One region of the Duganella zoogloeoides genome, then DNA from elsewhere that is predicted to be linked to it. Evidence: predicted binding sites of a transcription regulator. Region 1 holds the regulator's gene; each other region holds the start of a gene.
The links. The regulator sigma-54, encoded in region 1, starts transcription at its own class of promoters, with help from an activator protein. The targets are predictions, from matches to a motif close to TGGCANGNAANCTGCTTT.
Positions count from the first base shown of each region.

Region 2: SR858_RS01900 (methanol/ethanol family PQQ-dependent dehydrogenase) is a predicted target of sigma-54. The motif match lies at 1,749-1,766, and genes of this name have one in related genera.
Region 3: SR858_RS24550 (TldD/PmbA family protein) is a predicted target of sigma-54. The motif match lies at 1,670-1,687, and genes of this name have one in related genera.
Region 4: SR858_RS01245 (pilin) is a predicted target of sigma-54. The motif match lies at 2,179-2,196, and genes of this name have one in related genera.

Region 1 covers NZ_CP140152.1:5,435,553-5,439,856, reverse strand. The annotation lists gene lptC (LPS export ABC transporter periplasmic protein LptC) at 1-107, shown strand, start outside; gene lptA (lipopolysaccharide transport periplasmic protein LptA) at 117-719, shown strand; gene lptB (LPS export ABC transporter ATP-binding protein) at 721-1,473, shown strand; gene SR858_RS23890 (RNA polymerase factor sigma-54) at 1,477-2,961, shown strand; gene hpf (ribosome hibernation-promoting factor, HPF/YfiA family) at 3,037-3,396, shown strand; gene SR858_RS23880 (alginate lyase family protein) at 3,457-4,304, shown strand, end outside.
Region 2 covers NZ_CP140152.1:414,686-418,989, reverse strand. The annotation lists gene adh (aldehyde dehydrogenase) at 1-387, opposite strand, end outside; gene pedF (cytochrome c-550 PedF) at 712-1,146, shown strand; gene SR858_RS01905 (high-potential iron-sulfur protein) at 1,201-1,521, opposite strand; gene SR858_RS01900 (methanol/ethanol family PQQ-dependent dehydrogenase) at 1,838-3,709, shown strand; gene SR858_RS01895 (pentapeptide repeat-containing protein) at 3,709-4,304, shown strand, end outside.
Region 3 covers NZ_CP140152.1:5,582,032-5,586,335, reverse strand. The annotation lists gene SR858_RS24560 (protein-glutamate methylesterase/protein-glutamine glutaminase) at 1-667, shown strand, start outside; gene SR858_RS24555 (class I SAM-dependent methyltransferase) at 701-1,519, opposite strand; gene SR858_RS24550 (TldD/PmbA family protein) at 1,814-3,451, shown strand; gene SR858_RS24545 (TldD/PmbA family protein) at 3,469-4,304, shown strand, end outside.
Region 4 covers NZ_CP140152.1:269,767-274,070, forward strand. The annotation lists gene sucC (ADP-forming succinate--CoA ligase subunit beta) at 1-1,125, shown strand, start outside; gene sucD (succinate--CoA ligase subunit alpha) at 1,139-2,020, shown strand; gene SR858_RS01245 (pilin) at 2,242-2,739, shown strand; gene SR858_RS01250 (glycoside hydrolase family 2 TIM barrel-domain containing protein) at 2,782-4,304, opposite strand, start outside.

The DNA.
Region 1 (4,304 bases):
GCAAGACGGTGGCCACGGGTGTCGGCATGACCGCCAACAACGCAACGCTGCAAACCCAATTGGGCGGACGCGGCAAGATCACCGTGCCGCCGCATGCGGCACGCTAAAGGAAGATTATGAGAGCAATCACCAAGCACACCTTCTGGTCGGCAGCACTGCTGCTGGCGGCACTGACCATTCCGGCGCGCGCCGAAAAAGCCGACTCCAACAAGCCGATCGAAGTGTCGTTCGACCAGGCCGACTCCGATGACGTCAAGCAGATCAAGACCTTCACCGGCAATGTCATCCTCACGCGCGGCACCATCCGCATGACCTCGCCGAAGGCGGTGGTCACGCAAGACCCCGAGGGCTACCAGTTCGTGGTGCTCACCGGCACGCCCGGCGTGCAGGCCACGTTCCGCCAGAAACTCGACGGCGAGACCGACAAGTGGGTGGAAGGCCAGGCCGACCGCATCGAATACGACGACAAGACCGAGCTGGTCAAGCTGATCTCCAAGGGCCGCATCAAGCAGCTCGAGTCGGGCAAGGTCACCAGCCAGGTCGATGGCGAGTTCATATCCTACGACAGCCGCCGCGAAGTGTTCGCGGTGAAGAACAGCAGCAGCGGCGAGAGCAAACCGGGCGCCGGCCGCGGCACCATGGTGATCCAGCCATCGTCCAAGCGCCCGCCGATCGCGCCGGCGCAGCCGGTGCCGGCCACCCAGCCTGCGGGGAAATGACATGGAACCAAGTTGCGGTAGCACCCTGATCGTTCGCGGCCTGCAGAAAAGCTATGGCAAGCGCCAGGTCGTTCACGACGTGTCCCTGCAAGTCGATTGCGGCGAAGTGGTGGGTTTGCTCGGCCCCAACGGCGCCGGCAAGACCACGTCGTTCTACATGATCGTCGGCCTGGTACCGTCGGACGCCGGCACCATCGATATCGGCGGCGTCGACGTCTCGTCGCTGCCGATCCACCGCCGCGCCTCGCTCGGCCTGTCGTACCTGCCGCAGGAAGCGTCGGTGTTCCGCAAACTGACGGTGGAAGAAAATATTCGCGCTGTCCTCGAAATCCAGAAAGTGGACGGCAAGCCTTTATCCAAGGCTGACATTACTGAACGGCTCAATACCCTGCTGGCCGATTTGCAAATCGAGAAGCTGCGCGAGAACCCCGCGCTCTCGCTCTCCGGCGGCGAACGCCGCCGGGTGGAGATCGCCCGTGCGCTGGCCACCAACCCGCGCTTCGTGCTGCTCGACGAACCATTCGCCGGGGTCGACCCGATTGCCGTGATCGAGATCCAGCGCATCGTGCGCTTTCTCAAGGAGCGGCAAATCGGCGTCCTCATTACCGATCACAATGTGCGCGAGACGCTGGGCATCTGCGACCGCGCATATATCATCAACCAGGGCTCGGTGCTGGCTTCGGGCCGTCCGGACGACATCATCGCCGACGAGTCGGTCCGCCGCGTCTACCTGGGTGAACACTTCCGAATGTAATCCATGAAACAGTCGTTGCAACTGCGGACCTCGCAGCATCTCGCGCTGACGCCCCAACTGCAGCAATCGATCCGCTTGCTGCAGCTCTCCACGCTGGAGCTGCACCAGGAACTCGAACAACTCCTGACCGACAATCCCTTGCTCGAGCGGTTAGACGACCCGCTCGACCATTCGCTGCGGCTGTTGTCCGACGGCGCCATCAGCCAGCAGGCGCCGTCCGGCGAAGCGCCGTCCGAATCGGGCCCGCAGGAAGCGGCGCCCGCCGGCGAGGCCGACGCCTACGAAGGCCCCGCCGCCGATACCGAAAGTACCACCGCCGAAGCGGACATGGACTGGAGCGACGCCGGCCGCAGCAAGGCGCCCGACGACGAAGACGCGCGTCCGCAAATCGAAGCGCACCACTGCACCCTGCGCGAACACCTGATGGAGCAGATGCGGGTGACCGTGCTCGAGCTGCGCGACCGCGCGCTGGTCGAGCTGATCATCGACGCGCTCGACGAAAACGGCTACCTCGAAGAAGCGCTCGACGAGATCCACGCGCGCCTGCCGGAGGAACTGGAAGTCGAACTCGACGAGCTGCAAACGGCATTGTCGCTGCTGCAAAGTTTCGACCCGGCCGGCGTGGGGGCGCGCAATGCGGCCGAGTGCCTGGCGCTGCAAATCAAGCGCTTGCCCGGCATCGCGCTGGTGACGCGACGGATGGCCGTGGCCATCGTCGAAAAGCACCTGACGTGGTTTGCCCAGCGCGATTTCAACAAGCTGAAAAAAGCGCTGCTGTGCGACGACGAAGACTTGCGCGAAGTACAGACCGTGATCCGCCAGTGCAATCCGCACCCCGGTGCGGCGTTCGCGTCCGACGTGTCGGACTACGTGGTGCCGGACGTGATCGTGAAAAAATCGCGCACCGGCTGGCAGGTCAGCCTGAACAACGACGTCATGCCGCGCCTGCGCGTAAACGCCATGTACGCCAACCTGCTCAAGCAGAAGAAGGGCGAGGGAGGCGAGGGCGCCATGGGCGCGCAGCTGCAGGAAGCGAAGTGGCTGATCAAGAATATGCGCCAGCGGTTCGACACCATCCTGCGCGTGGCGCAAGCGATAGTAGAACGACAAAAGAACTTTTTCTCGCACGGCGCCGTTGCCATGCGCCCCCTTGTGCTTCGCGAAATTGCTGATACACTGGGTTTACACGAGAGCACCATTTCTCGGGTAACAACTCAGAAATACATGCTGACGCCGCACGGCATGTTTGAGCTGAAATATTTTTTTGGTAGCCACGTCGCCACCGAAGCGGGAGGTGAAGCCAGTTCGACGGCGATACGGGCACTGATCGTGCAACTGACAGGAGCTGAAGACCCTAAAAATCCTTTATCCGACAGTAAGATTGCGGACATGCTGGGAGAACAGGGCATGGTGATTGCGCGACGCACTGTTGCCAAATATCGCGAAGCCCTCAAAATCCCTCCAGTCAGTCTCCGCAAGTCTTTGTAGTGCACTGGTTCCTGCTTACTCGGCAACAATGGGTAAAGCACGAACCGTCAGCGACATTTATCTTTAGGAGTGTGTATGAATCTCACCATCAGTGGACATCATCTCGAAGTGACCGCCGCCATTCGTGAATACGTGCAGAGCAAGCTCGAACGCGTGACACGGCACTTTGATCAAGTGATTGATATTGCTGTCATTCTGACCGTAGATAACCTTAAAGAGAAAACCAAGCGCCAAAAGGCTGAAATCAATCTGCGCCTGTCCGGTAAAACGGTCTACGTGGAAAGCCTGTCGCAAGACCTGTACGCTGCGATCGACACCCTGATCGACAAGCTGGACCGCCAGGTCATGAAGTACAAAGGCAAAGTCCAACAGCACGGCCACGATGCGATCAAGCATCTCCCGGATAACTTCGAACCAGCTGCCGCCGCCCTTTAACAACGGCGCGACACACCAACTAAGGGCGCACAAGGCGCCCTTTCTTGTTTTTGGAGCTACATGAAAATTGTTTATCTGGTTTATACCGTTCTCCTTTCCGCCTCCGCTGCTTCCGCCGTCGCCGCCACCTGCCAGCCGGCGCCGGCCGCCGTCATCGACATCGACGCCAACAGCTACTACAACGACGCCAACCATTCCGTGATCGACCCGGCGCGGCGCGCCAAAAACATCGCCAGCACCGAGCCGGTCGAACAATTCTTGTCTGGCGTCGCCCGCAACGCCAGCCGCTACCAGGCCAACGGCAAGCCGCAAGACGCCGCCTGCGCCTTGAACTGGCTGGACAGCTGGGCCGGCCAGCAGGCCATGCTGGGCAAGATGTCGAGCGAACAGGCGTATTTCGTGCGCAAGTGGACCCTGGGCGGACTGGCGCTCAGCTATGCGCGCGTGCAGGCAGCCGCCATGCCCGCGCAAAAGCAAGCGATCGAGGCGTGGCTGTCCACGCTGGCCGACGCCACGCTGGTCCACGCCGACACCCGCAAGGGCAAGCGCAACAACCATTACTACTGGGAAGGGCTGGCAGTGACTGCCGTCGGCGCCGTCACCCACGACCAGCGTCTATTAACTTGGGGCCACGGCGTGTTCGACAACGCCATGGCCCAGGTGGCACCCGACGGCGCGCTGCCGGCCGAGATGGCGCGCGGCGCCAAGGCGCTGCACTACCACGCGTTTGCTGCCGCGCCGCTGACCATGATGGCGTCCATCCTCGACCTGCAGTCGCCGATGCTGGACCGGTTGGTGACATTTACGCTGGCCGCCGCGCGCAATCCTTCGGCCATGAACCAGGCGACCGGTTTCAAGCAGGAAGCGGTGAATGACATGCCGTTTGCCGTGATCTACGCGCGCCACAT
Region 2 (4,304 bases), 1.3 Mb from region 1:
GGCGAAGTAGCGGAAGTGGTCGATGGCCAGCGGAATGTCGGCCGCCGTGGTTTCGCGGATCGGCTTGCCGTTGTCGATGGTCTCGGCAGTGGCGATCAGCGCCAGGTTCGCTTCCATGCGGTCGGCGATTTTATTGAGGATATTGGCGCGCTCGGTTTGCGAGGTTTTTCCCCAGGCAACCTTGGCGGCATGGGCGGCGTCCAGCGCCAGTTCCACGTCTTCGGCGGTGGAGCGCGCCACTTCGCAAAACACCTGGCCGGTGATGGGCGTGATATTGCCGAAGTACTCACCCTTGACCGGCGCCACGAACTTGCCGCCGATGTAGTTGTCGTAGCGTTGTTTGAAAGGATTGGCTACGCCCAGTTTGCTGATGTCTGCCAGATTCATGTCGTCCTCTTTCTCGTTGGATTACATCTATAAATGCGGAATCTCCCGCCCTGCTTTCATTTCGCAAATGCCGTGCCAGCCGCTACAGCCGCTGCCAGCGCCGCCGCTGCGTCAAATGGGATCAGCTGATGGCGGGTGGTATTGCACAACTGTTCCATTCCTGAACACTGCGGTGTGAACGCAGCGGTCAGCCGTCGATGGCATACCGATTGCTATCGCTGTCTGCCACGCACTATGCGATCAACCGAATCGATCAACAACATGGAGACTACGATGACAACTACCCACACCCGTATCTGGCGCATCCTCGGCGGCCTGGGCGGCATGGCAACTTGCATGCTGGCCGCAGCCGTGTACGCGCACGGCAATATGACGCCGCAAGCAGTCGATACATCCACCCTGCCACAACTGGGCGCCGAGTGGCGCACGGAAAACCCGTATCGGAACAACGCCGAGGCGATCCGCATCGGCAGTGCTGCTTACACGCAAAACTGTGCGCGTTGCCATGGGCTGGAGGCGGTGTCGGGCGGCATGGCGCCGGACTTGCGCAAGCTCGACAACGACTGCGCGGTGCTGGCCGATGCCAGGAAAAAGGATGCCTGTGCGCAGGAGATCGACCAGTACGTGCTGGAGACGGTGCGCCATGGCCGTTCGCGCAATGGCGCGGTGTACATGCCGCCGTTCGAGGGCGTGTTCACGCAAGAGGCTATCTGGGCGGTGAAGGCTTATCTGGAGTCGCAGCGCGAACAAAAACTGTAATTGTCGTGATTGCAGAAGCAAGGGCGCTGCCGCGGCAGCGCCTTTTTTTATTGGCTACGCCGGCGCCTTGGCCCACGCCACGCACCAGCCGGGCGCCGCGATCTGCTTGCGGCCGAACATCGCGCAGCCGGCCCACGGGTCGCCCTTTTTGCCCTGGAAGAAGGAACAGTTGTCGCAGCGCTGGGCCGGCACGTGTTGCGGATATTTTTTGCCATCGACCTTGGTCGTGTCATGGCGGTAGCCGAGCGCCTTGGCCTGGTCGCTGTCCTCGTCCACCTTCGGCGCCGAGGTTTGTGCGCCGGCCAGCGCGGTGGCGCCCATGCCGCCGACGGCAAGCAGTTGGCAAATGAAATGGCGGCGTGGCGGTGATTGCATGGTGGTCTCCTTGTGATTGGTATGAAGGCGCACGGCGGCCTCCTGGAGCCCTGTTCAGCAACCGCTGTGCCAGCGGCACTTCTCCTGTTGCCAGCGGCACCGCCCTCCATGGCGAGCGGCGCTATCGCTGTACCGTTGTTCAAAAATGTCACAGCCCCGTGCGGCGGCTGTGGCAGGACAGCGCAGCGCGGCCCGGTGCGATGACCGCCGCGCCCCGCCAGCCACGCTGGCACGCATGTTGCTGAAATGACCGCAGCAACCCGTCGCACTGCTTCATCAAAAACTTCTCAGTACAAAACTTATAACGGAGACCAGCATGCAGCCAGTATTTCCACGTCCAATCGCCGCCGCCATCCTTGTCCTGATTGCCGGAGCTTCCCACGCCGCCGATACCAAGGTCACCTGGGACGATATCGCCAATGCCGACCAGGGCACCAAGCAAGTGCTCAGCTATGGCCTGGGCCTGAAGGCGCAGCGCCACAGCCTGGCCAAGCGCATCAACACCAAGAACGTCGACCAGATCGTGCCGGCCTGGACGTTTTCGTTCGGCGGTGAAAAGCAGCGCGGCCAGGAAGCGCAGGCGCTGGTACACGACGGCATCATCTACGTGACGGCGTCGTACTCGCGCATCTATGCGCTCGATGCCAAGACCGGCCGCCAGCTGTGGGCGTACGAACACCGGCTGCCCGACGATATCCGCCCCTGCTGCGACGTGGTCAATCGCGGCCCCGCGATCTACGGTGACAAGGTGTACTTCGGCACGCTCGACGCCCGCATCGTCGCGCTCAACAAGAACACCGGCAAGGTGATGTGGAACGAAAAATTCGGCGACCAGAAACTGGGCTACACGATGACCGGTGCACCGTTCATCATCCGCGAAAAAGGCGGCCGTGTACTGCTCATCCACGGCAACTCGGGCGATGAATTCGGCGCCCAGGGCTGGCTGTTCGCGCGCGACCCGGATACCGGCGCCGAGGTATGGGCCCGTCCGCTGGTGGAAGGTCACGTGGGCCGCACCGACGGCAAACCGAGCACGCCCACCGGCGACGCCAACGCTCCCAGCTGGCCGCGCGACAAGGACGGCAAGCTGCGCGAAGCGTGGGAGCACGGCGGCGGCGCACCATGGCAAACGGCGTCGTTCGATCCCGACACCAACACCATCATCATTGGCGCCGGCAACCCGGCGCCATGGAACACCTGGGAGCGCACCAAGGAACGCGACGACCCGCGCAACTGGGACAGCCTGTTTACGTCGGGCCAGGCGTATGTCGATGCCAGCACCGGTGAGCTGAAAGGCTTTTACCAGCACACGCCCAACGATGCCTGGGACTTCTCGGGCAATAACTCGGTGGTGCTGTTCGACTACAAGGACGCCAAGACGGGCAAGCTGATCAAGGCCAGCGCGCACGCCGACCGCAACGGCTTCTTCTACGTCACCGACCGGACCAAGCTGGCCACCGGCGCCGGCTATCCGAACAAACCGACGTCGCTGATCAACGCTTGGCCGTTTGTGGACGGCATCAACTGGGCCAAGAGCATCGACCTGAAAACCGGCCGTCCGGTGGAAAACGGCAAGCGGCCGCCGCTACCGGAAGCGGGCGCCGACAAAGGCAAGGCCGTGTTCGTGTCGCCGCCATTCCTGGGCGGCACCAACTGGATGCCGATGTCGTACTCGCCCGATACCGGCCTGTTCTACATCCCCGCCAACCACTGGGGCATGGATTACTGGACCGAGCAAATCCACTACAAGGCCGGCTCCGCCTACCTGGGCCAGGGCTTCCGTATCAAGCGCCTGTATGACGACCACATCGGCACCCTGCGCGCGATCGATCCGAAGACCGGCAAGATCGTCTGGGAAAACAAGGAAAAATTCCCGCTGTGGGGCGGCACGCTGACCACGGCTGGCGGCTTGCTGATCACCGGCACCTCGGACGGCTACGTCAAAGCGTTCGACGCCAAGACCGGCAAGGAACTGTGGAAATACCAGACCGGTTCCGGCGTGGTGTCGGTGCCGATCACCTGGGAAATCGATGGCGAGCAATACATCGGCCTGTCCAGCGGCTACGGCGGCGCGGTGCCACTGTGGGGCGGCGACATGGCGGAGCTGACCAAGCAGGTCACGCAGGGCGGCAGTTACTGGGTGTTCAAGCTGCCGAAAGCGCCGTCGGCCAAAGTCTCGAGCAAGTAATGACGACGCTGCCGCACCGGGTGGCAGTCGCGCCGAATGCCTCCCATGGCCATGCCCATCGCGAGGCCGATAACGGCATCAACAGCTGCACCGCCGATACGCACAGCAGCGCGCCGGTGCGGCGCCAGCCAGTATCGCGCATGGCGCTGGCGCGTTGGCCGGCCATGCCGGGCGTGGGTGCGGGCATGGGCCCGCGCCTGACGGCGGCGCTATGGACGACCATGCTGGCAACGCTGTGCCTGGCGTTGCCGGCCGCAGCGCAGGTCGTCAACGGTGAAGCGGCGCCCGAGGTTGTCGTCATCAACAGTTGTCACCTGTGGCCGTATGCACAGTGTGCAAATGCCGACCTGCGCGGCGCCAACCTGGTGGGCAAGGACTTGCACGGCGCCGACTTGCGCGGCGCCCGCCTGATGCGCGCCAACCTGCGCAGCGCCAACCTGGCCGGCGCCCTGCTCGATGGCGCCGACCTCACCGGCGCCATGGCGTACTCGCTCAATGCACCGGGCGCATCGTTCCGCCAGGCTGTGCTGGCCGGCATCAACCTCGAAACCAGCCGGCTGATGCGCGCCGACATGGAAGGCGCCGACCTGCGCGG
Region 3 (4,304 bases), 150 kb from region 1:
GGTCAAGTCCGCGCACCATGCGCCATTGCCACCGGTAACCGCCAAGCTCAATGCGGATGCGGTGCTGTCGCTGGGCGATACGCGACCCATGACCGCGACCACCGAACGGATCGTGGCGATCGGCACCTCCACCGGTGGCACCCAGGCGCTGGAAGAAGTGCTTACGTCGCTGCCGCGTGTTTGCCCCGGGATCGTGGTGGTGCAGCACATGCCTGAGAAATTCACCGCCGCCTTTGCTGCGCGGCTCGACAGCGTATGCGAGGTGCGCGTCAAGGAAGCGGCCAATAACGACCGCGTGCTGCAAGGCCAGGTGCTGATCGCGCCCGGCGGCAAGCACATGCTCCTGCGCCGCAATGGTGCACAGTATTTTGTCGAGGTGGTCGATGGTCCGCTGGTCAATCGCCACCGGCCATCGGTGGACGTGCTGTTCCGCTCGACCGCGCGCGCGGCCGGCGCCAATGCGCTGGGCGTGATCATGACGGGGATGGGGGACGACGGCGCGGCAGGCCTGCTGGAGATGCTCAAGGCGGGCGCGCGCACCGTGGCGCAGGACGAGGCGTCGTGCGTGGTGTACGGCATGCCGAAGGAGGCGGTCAAGCGCGGGGCGGTGGAAAAATCGGTGCCGTTGACGGCAATCTACCGCGAGATCTTGCAGCAGCTGGGCTGAGGCCGGGGGGAGCATCCCCGGCCGGCATAACACTTACGGTTTGACGAATTTGAGCGTCATGCGATCGCTCTCGCCGATGGCCTGGTACTTGGCGCGGTCTTCATCCTTGTTGGTGAAGGTGGGCGGCAGTGCCCACACGCCGTTCTTGTGGTCGGCCGTGTCCTTGGGATTGGCATTGATCTCCGACTTGGCGGCCAGCTTGAAGCCTGCCGCTTCGGCCAGGCCGATCACGTACTTCTCGTGCATGTAGCCGCTGCTGGCGGTGGCGTCCTGCGTTTTGGAGGCCGGCAGGCGGTGCTCCACCACGCCGAATACGCCGCCCGGTTTCAGGCTGTCGTACACGCTGGTAAACAGCGCCTTGAGGTTGTCCGGGCCGGTCGGAATCCAGTTGTGGATGTTGCGGAACGTGAGCACCATGTCGACGCTGTTATTTGGTGCAAACTCGTATTTGCGCGGCGGCGAGAACACGCCCAGCGCCACCTTGTTGTACACGGCCGGATTGGCGTTCAGGCGCTCCATGAAGCGCTCGGCGCCCTTGCGTTCGCGCTCGTTGGGCGACGCCAGGTCGTTGCCGGCGGCAATCAGCTTGCCGTTCTCGCGCAGGTATGGCGCCAGGATCTCGGTGTACCAGCCAGCGCCCGGCGACAGTTCCACCACCGTCATGTTCGGGCGGATGCCGAAGAAGGCCAGGGTCTCGTAAGGATGGCGGGCGGCGTCGCGCTGCACGTTGGCGGGCGTGCGCGAGCTGGCGCCGATGGCGTCCTTGAGCTTCGCATCCACCGCCTGCGCCGAGGCGCCGGCGGCGGCGAACAGCGTGGTGCAGGCCAGAGCGGCCACGAGGTATTTCTTCATACTCGGTCTCCTGAGGGGTCAATGGCGGCGCCGTGCGGCCGCCCTGCGCGATCATGGGCGAGGAGCGCACGCAGGTCAAGCGAATCGGCGCCCGCGTAAAAAACGCACAAGTGTGGCGCCGCTTGTAACGCAGTGTATCGCTGTGGCAGATGGCATACATATTGCTATCCCTATCGTTAATCAGGCGCTAATATTGCCTTTCTGTTGCCCAGGGCGGCTGGCCCGAATCAGGGAAACCTCGAACCATCCCACAAGGGTTTTGCGAGGTGCTCCTGTCTCACATTTGGAGAGATGATGGAACGACGTGCATTCCTCAACATTGGTAGTCTGGCGCTGGGCACGATGTTGCTGCCTGCTTTTGGCCGCGCCATCGCGGCCGAAGAATTACTCAACCCGGTCGCCCTGCAGTTCAAGAAAATGCTGGCCGATACCGCGATGACGGCCGCCACCCAGGCCGGCGCCAGTTACTGCGACGTGCGCGTGGGCCGCTACCTGAACCAGTTCATCACCACGCGCGATCTCAACGTGGACAACGTGGTCAACACCGAATCGGCCGGCGTGGGCGTGCGCGTGATCGCCGGCGGCGCCTACGGCTTTGCCGCCACCAACGACATGACACCCGACGGCGTGGCAGGCGCCGCGCGCCAGGCCGTGGCGATTGCCCGCGCCAACGCCAAGCTGCAAACCGAACCTGTCGTGCTGGCGCCGGTGAAAAGCCTGGGCGAAGTGGCGTGGGCCACGCCCATCGTCAAGGACTGGCGCACGGTGCCGATCAAGGAAAAGGCCGAGCTGCTGATCACCGCCAACAAGGCCGGCATGGACGGCGGCGCGAGCTTCATGCAGTCGATGCTGTTCCAGGTGAACCAGCAAAAATACTTCGCATCCACCGACGGCTCGTATATCGACCAGGACGTGCACCGCTTGTGGATGCCGGTATACGCCACCGCCGTGGACCAGAAGAGCAACAAGTTCCGCACCCGCCAGGGCCTGTCGGCGCCGGTGGGCATGGGCTACGAATACCTGGACGCACGCCCCGAGCACAAGGTCAAGGCAGCCGGTGGCGTGACCACGCTGTACACCAAGTCCTATGACCTGATCGAAGATGCGCGCGCGGCCGGCAAACAGGCCAGGCAGAAGCTCACCGCCAAGTCGGTGGAGCCGGGCAAATACGACCTGGTGCTCTCGCCCGAACACCTGTGGCTGACCATCCACGAATCGGTGGGGCACCCGACCGAACTCGATCGCGTGCTCGGTTACGAGGCCAACTACGCCGGCACCAGCTTCGCCACGCTCGACAAGTGGGAAACCAAGAAATTCAAGTACGGCTCCGATATCGTCAACATCGTCGCCGACAAGACCACGCCAGGCTCGCTGGCCAACGTGGGTTACGACGACGAGGGTGTGCCGTGCAAGCGCTGGGACATCATCAAGGACGGCATCCTGGTCAACTACCAGGCCACGCGCGACCAGGCAGCCATCATCGGCGAGAAGGAATCGCACGGCTGCTCGTACGCCGACAACTGGAGCAGCGTGCAGTTCCAGCGCATGCCCAATGTGTCGCTGCAGGCCGGTAAAAAGCGACTTACCCCGGACGAGATGGTCAAGGACGTCAAGAAGGGCATCTATATCGTGGGCGACGGTTCGTTCTCGATCGACCAGCAGCGCTACAACTTCCAGTTCGGCGGCCAGCTGTACTACGAGATCAAGAACGGCAAGATCGGCCAGATGCTCGAAGACGTGGCCTACCAGTCGAATACCCAGGAATTCTGGAATGCCTGCACCGCCATGTGCGACGAGCGCGATTGGCGCATGGGCGGCTCCTTCTTCGACGGCAAGGGCCAGCCTTCGCAGGTGTCGGTGGTGTCGCACGGGGCGAGTACCACCCGCTTCAACGGCATTAACGTGATTAACACTGCGCGCAAGATCGCCTGAGCCTGGAGAAGAAGACAATGAAAAACCTCAACCAGGACGACGCCAAACGCATTTGCGACAAGGTGCTGGCGCTGACCAGCGCCGACCAGTGCGAAGTGAGCCTGACCGGCAGCCGCAATGGCAATATCCGCTATGCGCGCAACGCCGTCTCCACTGCTGGCCTGATCGAAAACACCGAACTGGCGATCGCGGTCGCCTTCGGCAACAAGCAGGGCATCGCCACCATCAATGAGTTCGACGACAAGTCGATCGAGCGCGCGGTGCGCCGCGCCGAGGAGCTGGCGCGCCTGGCGCCGGACAACCCGGAGTTCATGCCCACGCCATCGAAACAGCAGTACAAGGCCAGCGAAACGTTCTTCCAGAAGACCGCCGACATCGACCCGGAATTCCGCGCCCAGGTGGCCGCCTACAGCATCGAGAACAGCCGCAAGAACAAGCTGGTGGCAGCGGGCTTTTTTGCCGACAGCGCCAAGTTCACGGCGGTGGCCAACTCCAACGGCGTCTTCGGCTTCCAGCGCGATACCGGACTGGACTTCACCATTACGGTGCGCACCGAAGACGGGCGCGGTTCCGGCTGGGCCAAGCGCAGCGTGGGCGATGCATCGAAATTCGACGCGCGTGAAGCGTCCAACGTCGCCATCGAAAAAGCCTTGCGCTCGGTGGAAGCCAAGGCGCTGGAACCGGGCCGCTACACGGTGGTGCTCGAACCGGCCGCCACGTCCGACATCCTGGCCTATATGTTCAACGACTTCGGTGCGCGCGAGGCCGACGAGGGCCGCAGCTTCCTGTCGAAAAAAGGCGGTGGCAACCGCAAGGGCGAAAAGCTGTTCGACCAGCAGGTCAACGTGTGGTC
Region 4 (4,304 bases), 1.2 Mb from region 1:
GGAGTGACGGTACCACGCGGTATTCCGTGCCTGTCCGTCGACGAGGCAGTAAAAGCTGCTGAAACCTTGGGCGGCCCGGTCTGGGTTGTAAAAGCACAAATCCACGCCGGTGGCCGTGGTAAAGGCGGCGGCGTGAAAGTCGCAAAATCGCTGGAACAAGTTAAAGAATTCTCCGAGCAAATCCTGGGCATGCAACTGGTCACGCACCAGACCGGTCCAGAAGGCCAAAAAGTACGTCGCCTGCTGATCGAAGAAGGCGCAGACATCAACAAGGAACTGTACGTATCGCTGGTCACCGACCGCGTATCGCAGCGCGTTGTTCTGATGGCCTCGTCGGAAGGCGGCATGGACATCGAAGAAGTGGCTGAATCGCACCCGGAACTGCTGCACTCGATCGCCATCGATCCAAAAGTCGGCCTGACCGACGCCGAAGCTGCCGGCATCGCCGCCAAGATCGGCGTACCAGAAGCCTCGATCCCTGACGCCGTCACCAACCTGCAAGGCCTGTACAAAGCCTACTGGGAAACCGACTCGTCGCTGGCCGAAATCAACCCGCTGATCCTGACCGGTTCGGGCAAGGTTATCGCCCTGGACGCCAAGTTCAACTTCGATGCCAACGCACTGTTCCGTCAACCGGAAATCGTCGCTTACCGCGATCTGGACGAAGAAGATCCAGCTGAAGTCGAAGCGTCGAAATTCGACCTCGCTTACATCTCGCTCGACGGCAACATCGGCTGCCTGGTGAACGGCGCCGGCCTGGCCATGGCCACCATGGACACCATCAAGCTGTTCGGCGGCGAGCCGGCCAACTTCCTCGACGTCGGCGGTGGCGCCACGGCTGAGAAAGTGACCGAAGCCTTCAAGATCATGCTGAAAAACCCAGGCCTGAAAGCCATCCTGGTGAACATCTTCGGTGGCATCATGCGTTGCGACGTGATCGCCGAAGGCGTGATCACCGCAGTGAAAGCCGTGTCGCTGAACGTGCCGCTGGTCGTGCGCATGAAGGGCACCAACGAAGATCTGGGCAAGAAGATGCTGGCCGATTCCGGTCTGCCGATCATCGCAGCCGACACCATGGAAGAAGCAGCGAAGAGCGTTGTTGCAGCTGCTGCCGGTCAAGCTTAATTAAGGAATCACTATGTCCATTCTGATCAATAAAGATACCAAAGTCGTCACCCAAGGTATTACCGGTAAAACCGGCCAATTCCACACCCGCGGTTGCCGCGACTACGCGAACGGCAAAAATGCCTTCGTGGCAGGCGTGAACCCAAAGAAAGCCGGCGAAGACTTCGAAGGCATTCCAATTTTCGCTAACGTTGCAGAAGCGAAAAAAGAAACCGGCGCCAACGTGTCGGTCATCTACGTCCCACCAGCAGGCGCAGCCGCCGCAATCTGGGAAGCCGTAGAAGCCGAGCTGGACCTGGCAATTTGCATTACCGAAGGCATTCCAGTGCGCGACATGATGGCACTGAAAGACCGCATGGCCAAAGCCGGTTCGAAAACCCTGCTGCTGGGCCCTAACTGCCCAGGCCTGATCACCCCTGACGAAATCAAGATCGGCATCATGCCAGGTCACATCCATAAAAAGGGTCGTATCGGCGTCGTGTCGCGTTCGGGTACCCTGACCTATGAAGCAGTGGGTCAGCTGACCGCACTGGGCCTGGGCCAATCGTCGGCAGTTGGTATCGGCGGCGACCCGATCAACGGTCTGAAGCACATCGACGTCATGAAGATGTTCAACGACGATCCTGATACCGACGCGGTCATCATGATCGGCGAAATCGGTGGTCCGGACGAAGCCAACGCGGCTTATTGGATCAAAGACAACATGAAAAAACCAGTGGTCGGCTTCATCGCCGGTGTGACCGCTCCTCCGGGCAAGCGCATGGGCCACGCCGGCGCGCTGATCTCCGGCGGCGCTGACACCGCACAAGCCAAACTGGAAATCATGGAAGCTTGCGGCATCACCGTTACCAAGAACCCGTCGGAAATGGCGCGTCTGCTGAAAGCCATGCTGTAATCACAGGCTTTACTGCAACATAACAAAAGGGAGCCCTGTGCTCCCTTTTGTCATTTTTGATTGACGAAAATTGTCAGCGCTGACAAATCGCGCCAGCGCGACTGACAAAAAACGGCAGTTTTGGTGCTGCCGCCGCATGGTTTGCCCCGGCGTAAAGCTGGCACGGCGATTGCGATATCTCAGGTGTGACACTGACCCATCTCAACCCCGGAGACGCAACCATGAAATCCCTCAAACACATGAAGTCCATGAAATCCCAGGCCCAGGCCGGCTTTACCCTGATCGAACTGATGATCGTGGTGGCCATTATCGGCATCCTGGCGGCTGTCGCGATTCCTGCTTACAGCAATTACACGGTCAAGGCCAAAGTCGCCAACATCCTTGCAGCAGCGGACGCGACCAAAACCGCCGTGGCGCTGTGCGCCCAGGAAGCTGGCGGCGCAGTCACCAATTGCACGTCCGGCTCGAATGGGGTTCCGACTGTGACGGCCACCAAGGAAGTGGCCTCCGGCTCCGTTACCGGAGGCACCATCACCCTGGTGCTGGCCGAGGGCGTCGCTACTGACTCCAAGGACAAGACTGTTACTTTTACGCCGGTCATCGATGCTGGCGCTACCAGCGTGAGCTGGACCGTCGATACCACCTTGGCTAACGCAGCAGCAGTCGAAGCGTTGAAGAAAAACAATAAAACAGCCGTCACCACCCCAGCAGGTAGCTAACACGGCAAGAGGAATCGGCCATGCGCCGATTCCTCTCGTGGGCTATTGATCGTAACTGTGGAAAAACGGTTGTAATACTTCCCCCGCCGCACCCGGCGCACCCACCCAGCCTTGCAAGGTGTCGGGCCAGGCGCCCGCCAGCGGCAGCAGCATGAACCGGCCGGAGATTTCTTCCACCTTGTCCAGCGCGACAATGGTTTCCGGCTGGGTTCCCTTATTCCCCAAGCCCCCGATGACCGCGTTGTGACTGAGCAGCGTGCGCGCGCCGTGGCGCTCGACCGCCACATCGGCGGCCGACAGCGCCAGCGCAAAACCAGCACCGGCAGCGTCCGACAAGACCGCCAATTCAGTCTGGCGCCGGTTGCCCTGAAAGCGCAGATCGGCGCGATTCTGGTGGTACACGCCGAATTCGTTCAATTGATCCTTGCCCGGGTAGCCGGCATACGGTCCCTGGCCGATCCAGTGGAACTCACCGATGCCCGCCGGCGCCACCAGCGACAAGCCCGCTTCCGAGACGATGGCGCCCGGCGCCAGCGGGCGATACGCATAGCTGACGGCAATCGCTCCCTTGCCATCGATCTCGAGCGTGTAACCACCGCTCAAACCTTGCTCCTTGCTGATTGCGGCAATGGCGTCGCCGGTGGGCAGCAGGTCGTCGGGTAATGCATTTTTTTGCGTTGCCATTGTCGTTGCAGCAGTCGCCGCCGCCGCCGCAGTCGCCGTCGCTGCAGTCGTCGCAGCCGTTGTCGTCGCAGTCGCCGCCGCAGTCGCCGACGCCGTGGCCGCATGTGCAGCCATGGGCAGGCGTAAGGCATCCGCCACCGCCGCAGCAACCTTGGGCAAGCGATACGTCGCCTGCACCGACAGCCGTACGCGGTCGCCAAGCTGCTCGGCCCGGATCACCGGCTGCTCGGCCTGTTCCAGTATCGACGCCGGCCAGGCGCCGGACTTGGCCGCACCCAGCGCCTCGGCCATGGTGAACTTGCGGCCGCCATGCGGGTAGAGGCCATCGACCAGCACCCGGCCAGCGCGGTCGCGGATCGTCAGCGCACCGGTCGCGCGTTGCACGCTCAACACCCATTGTGACGTGGTAATGGACACCACGCCGGCCTCGTCTGCCAGCACCGGCGCCGGGGCCGGCGCTTTAGCGGCGGTCCAGTCGAATTGAGACGGTGCCGCGCGCAGCAGGCGCAAGCTGCGTTCATTGATTTGCAGGCCGTGTTCATCCACCGCGCGCAGCTGCACGACCAGCACATCGGTGAGCGACGCGGCCGGCGCCGGAATGTCCACCGCGATCGTGGTGGCCTGGCTGGAACGCGCCGGTGCCGACAGTGCTTGCTGGCCTTGCTGGCGCGTCACACCGTTCTGTTGCAAAGCCCAGTGCAGGGTGATGCCCTGCAAGCTGCGAAAGTCGTGGCGGTTTTCCAGCGTGACAGCGACGCGTTGCGGACCGGCTGCTACCCGCGCCGTGCGTTCGACGAACTGGACCGGCGCATACACCTTGCGCATCTGCCAGAAATCCACCTGCGGCGTGCGGTCGGCATAGACCAGGCCGTCGGCGCCGT